2 regions of the Rothia sp. CCM 9418 genome follow, and region 1 is predicted to be linked to the other one. Evidence: predicted binding sites of a transcription regulator. Region 1 holds the regulator's gene; the other holds the start of a gene.
The links. The regulator HrcA, encoded in region 1, represses chaperone genes, less so after heat shock. The targets are predictions, from matches to a motif close to TTNGCACTCGNNNNNNNCGAGTGCNAA.

Region 1 (2,408 bases):
GAAAGTATCGTGTTGATTGACGCGAAGATCCACATAGAGGTCTCCTGCTGGTCCGCCTGCTGTACCGGCCTCACCATAACCGGCTAGACGCATACGCGCGCCGGAAGAAACACCAGCCGGAATTTTAATGGTGATGGGCTTCCGTTCTCGGACTCGTCCTTCACCGTAACATTCTGGGCAGGGGCTTTGAATAACAGTGCCGAAAGTATTACAAGATGGGCACGCGACAGGCTGTACTACAGTTCCAAGGATAGATTGAACTTGTCGTTGCATATATCCTTGTCCACGGCAGGTGTCACAGGTGACAGGGGCTGTTCCTTCAGCGCAACCGTCACCATCACATTTTTCGCAGGTTACTGCGGTATCAACGGTAATAGGTTTTTCTGCACCAAATACGGCATCTTCAAGGCTGATACGAACCGTAATGCGAGCGTCTTGACCCTGACGTGTTCGGCTTGTAGGGCCCTGTTGCGGTTGGTTAAAGAAGGTCTCAAAAATATCCGAGAATCCGCTAAAACCTCCGAAGTTCGCGCCTCCGAATCCGCCTTGTGCCTGTCCGTTTTCGTTGCCGGTCTGGTCGTAAATACGTCGTTTATCAGGGTCAGAGAGAACATCGTGGGCATGTGATACGCGTTTGAACTCTTCAGCTGCTTCTGCCGAGGGGTTAATATCGGGGTGAAGCTGACGAGCTTTTTTACGGTATGCCTTTTTGATTTCTTCGGGGCTTGCATCAGGGGAAACACCTAATGTTTCATAGTGACTGCTCACTCACATCATCCTTATCGTGTGTTGCTATGTGTTGAAAGTATTTTGTAGAAATTCTAGTCGTTGAGAACTAACTACCCAAAATTTTTGAAAGATATTTTGCTACGGCTCGTACTGCGGCTGTACTTCCTGCATAATCCATTCTGGTTGGGCCAACAACCCCAAGCTTAGCGGTACAACTAGGCGAACTATATACAGAAGTAACGATAGACGTTTCGCTCAGAGGGGCCGCACTATTTTCTGTGCCAATACGCACAGCGTATCCTCGTGGGTCTTGAGCCATCTCAGCTAATAAATGCAGCATCGTTACTTGTTCTTCTAGAGCTTCTAAGATGGGTGCGATGCTGGTGCTGAAATCTTCTGTTGCTTGCGCCAGATACGAAGTTCCAGCAATAAGAAGTTTCGAGGTATCTTTGGGTGAAAGCAGTTGGCCTAACGCATCAAGAACCCCGTTCTCTAGGCTATGAGGAACATCACGAGAGGAAGGTAATGAAGCTAAGAGGGAACGTGCAACCTGATATTTCTGTTGCTGACATTTTTCGATGAGTCGAATTCGAAGCAGCTCAAGCTCTTCTTCCCTATACCGTTCAACTTGCGCTAGTCGTTGGGTGAGCTGCCCAGAGTTGCTAATCAACATTACCGTTACATGATGTTCTCCAACAGGTATTAGCTCAATATGTCGAACAACATTCTCCGGTGCAGAGGGGTACTGAAGAATCGCAACCTGCTGAGTTAGCTGCGACAGTATTTTAACTGTCTGTGTAAGTATTTCATCAACACTGTCATAAGAGTCTAAAAGACGGTGAATCGCACGTTTCTGCGCAGTCGAAAGAGGACGAGGATTAGAAAGCTCATCCACGAAGAAACGATACCCTTTTTCTGTGGGGATACGTCCCGCGCTCGAATGCGGTGCTGAGATGAGTCCCTGCTCTTCAAGGATAGACATATCGTTACGAACCGTAGCGCTAGAAACGCCTAAATGATGGCGTTCGATGAGCGCTTTAGACCCCACCGGTTCGCGGAAACTGATATAGTCCTCAACGATTGCTTGGAGGATCTTATGCTGACGAGATTGCGTCACGGAACCTACCTTGAAATAGAGAGAAATTAGCACTACTGCACTTTAAGTGCCAATGTAACTGTAGTACTGAAACCTATCAAAACCCTAGCGCGTACGCTCAGGGCTAATGGAATAAAATACTTACTATGGAAAATTACTATGCGTGGGGTGCTCAAGAACTCAACCAACTACACCAAAGAAATCAACCAGAGATACAAGAAGTTCATCTGGTTCAAGGAATGCTCCTTGAAGACGTTCATAGTGGTTGGGTTGGGATTGCTAAAACGTATGAGCGTATCGGCGCTGAAGGTATGGTGGGATTAGAAGACGCTCGAGGGAAAATTAAAACTTTTCCCTTAGGATTTGGCTTTCTTCTTGAAGGAACTCCTGTCAAAGTGCTACCCCCACGGGCACATGCCACTCGTTCTGTTCCTAAAATTAGTCGCTCTGGATCTATCGCCGTAGAGAATGCGCCGGCACAAGTTGCCCGCGCCTCACGTATCTGGGTCGAAGGTATCCACGATGCAGAACTGGTTGAAAAAGTATGGGGGCATGACCTACGAGTTGAAGGTATTGTGGTAGA
Region 2 (2,408 bases), on a different contig from region 1:
TCTCGCGGTCATAATCAGAATCGGAGTTAGCAATCTCGCCACGAATCTGAGCTACGCGACCTTCAATAGCAGCTGCGTCGCCAGCACCTTCAATGATGGTGGTCTCGTCCTTAGTAACAACAACCTTACGTGCAGAGCCAAGAAGGTCAATAGTTGCTTGGTCCAAAGACAAACCGACTTCTTCGGTAATAACCTGTCCACCAGTCAAGATAGCGATATCTGCCATCTGAGCTTTACGACGGTCGCCAAAGCCAGGAGCTTTGACAGCAACAGACTTGATAGAACCACGCATCTTGTTCAAAACCAGTAGTGCAAGAGCTTCGCCCTCAACATCTTCTGCGATGATAAGAAGTGGCTTACCAGCCTGCATAACCTTCTCAAGAACAGGGACAAGATCTTTCACATTAGAGATCTTGGAGTTCACAATGAGAATATAAGGATCCTCAAGGACTGCTTCTTGACGGTCTGGGTCAGTGACGAAGTATCCGGAGAGGAATCCTTTATCAAAGCGCATACCTTCGGTGAGCTCAAGCTCTAGACCAAAAGTATTGGACTCTTCAACAGTGATGACGCCTTCTTTGCCGACCTTTTCCATGGCTTCTGCAATGAGCTTACCAATTTCGGTGTCGCCAGCAGAGATAGATGCGGTTGCAGCGATTTCTTCTTCAGTCTCAACTTCTTTAGCAGAAGAAAGAAGTTCAGCGGTAACTGCTTCAACAGCTTTCTCAATACCGCGCTTGAGGCTGAGAGGATCTGCACCAGCAGCAACGTTGCGGAGGCCTTCACGAACAAGTGCCTGAGCAAGAACAGTTGCAGTAGTGGTACCGTCACCAGCAACGTCATCGGTCTTTTTAGCAACTTCTTTGACCAGCTCTGCGCCGATCTTTTCGTATGGATCTTCGAGTTCGATTTCTTTAGCGATAGAAACGCCATCATTGGTAATCGTGGGAGCGCCCCAAGACTTTTCCAAAACAACGTTACGACCACGAGGTCCGAGAGTAACCTTCACAGCATCTGCTAGGGTATTCAGACCCTTTTCAAGGCCACGACGTGCCTCTTCTTCAAAAGCAATGAGCTTTGCCATTATGCTTAATCCCTCCTGGACTAAGAAAGTATTTTTCTCTCAGTTGTGCCCGCGACGGACGATGTTCTATAAGCCATGCTCTTCACAACTTATAAAGACATCTCACAAGATGAAAGTAGATATTCTCAAAGCTACCTACCGCGAATCTAGCACTAGGATTTAGCAGTCGGAGACTTTGAGTGCTAACAACAATTTTGACACCTCAAAGCACAGAGCGCAAACCTCTTGAAAGAACAAACACACTTAATCGCCCATAGCGCACAGATTACGGGGCAACGGCAGGAAGATAATCAGAGGCAAGAACAACATACAACGGGGAAGAACCAGAAGAACGCTCTTGAATATAACCAATACCTAACGCATCAGCCAAAGTATTAGCCTGTTGCTCATAACCGGCAGAATAAAACACTGTCGAAACATATACAGGCGTACCCTTCCAATTCTCTGTCACGGGCACAGGGTATCCTAAAGCCTCCACACGCTGAGTCAGTTCTGCAGCAGCACCCGTATAGGCCGAAGAGTTATAAACCTCAACCTTAATATCAGCAGGGTCAGTAGGAGCATAAGTTGGAGTCACAGCGCTTTCTGAAGCAGTAGCGCTCGCAGAGCCTGTTTCAGAAGCCACCGGAGAAAGAGTGCGTGGCTGAACCACAAACATTACTGCACCCACCAGAAGCGCAAGCGCACCAGCAACAACAATCAGAAGAGTCTGCCTCGTAGCATGAGCATTACCTAGAGGCTCACCACGATAAGCACCACGACGTTTTGAATTTTCAGGTACGTCGTCGAATTCATCATGAGGATACGAGTTCACATTAATCTCCGATAGCTACAAGCAATAGTTCTTCCATCTAGAGTACACAGGCTACAACCTAAAAACCCTTTTATTTTCCGTGGACTATCATCATAAAGAGCTCAAGACACCGAAAATTCAGGGCTTAGAATTGTCGCGTTGTTCCCTTAACCGACGTATCAACGCTGGTTCCTGAGCAATGACACGCGGAGAATCTATCAGTTCGTTAAGAATCTGATAATACGCTGTTGGATTTAATCCTAAACGTTCTCGAATCACTCGTTCTTTCGTCCCAGGATAACGCCAACGCTGCTTCTCTAAAGCAATCATCTTTTCTTCTTGTTCTGTTAGCCCTGTATCAGGAGTATGCTGAGGAGCGTCCAACTCAGAAGTATCTTCGCACATATCACTCCCCCATCTTTCCTAACCCGGTATGATAAAAAATCCCATTGTATCTTATGTGTTCTGCCAAATAGCACACATATCATGACGCATAGCAACCATTCAAACGGTGAGAACGGAATCTCATGC

Region 2: a site for HrcA is predicted at 1,244-1,270, ahead of groL (chaperonin GroEL). Genes of this name have one in related genera too.

What each region holds. Positions count from the first base shown of each region.
Region 1 is NZ_JBLXXX010000003.1:44,573-46,980, reverse strand. It holds gene dnaJ (molecular chaperone DnaJ) at 1-768, opposite strand, end outside; gene hrcA (heat-inducible transcriptional repressor HrcA) at 836-1,846, opposite strand; gene ACN083_RS04775 (DUF3097 family protein) at 1,972-2,408, shown strand, end outside.
Region 2 is NZ_JBLXXX010000001.1:279,613-282,020, forward strand. It holds gene groL (chaperonin GroEL) at 1-1,084, opposite strand, end outside; gene ACN083_RS01315 (LytR C-terminal domain-containing protein) at 1,350-1,898, opposite strand; gene ACN083_RS01320 (DUF3263 domain-containing protein) at 2,016-2,282, opposite strand; gene ACN083_RS01325 (uracil-DNA glycosylase) at 2,405-2,408, shown strand, end outside.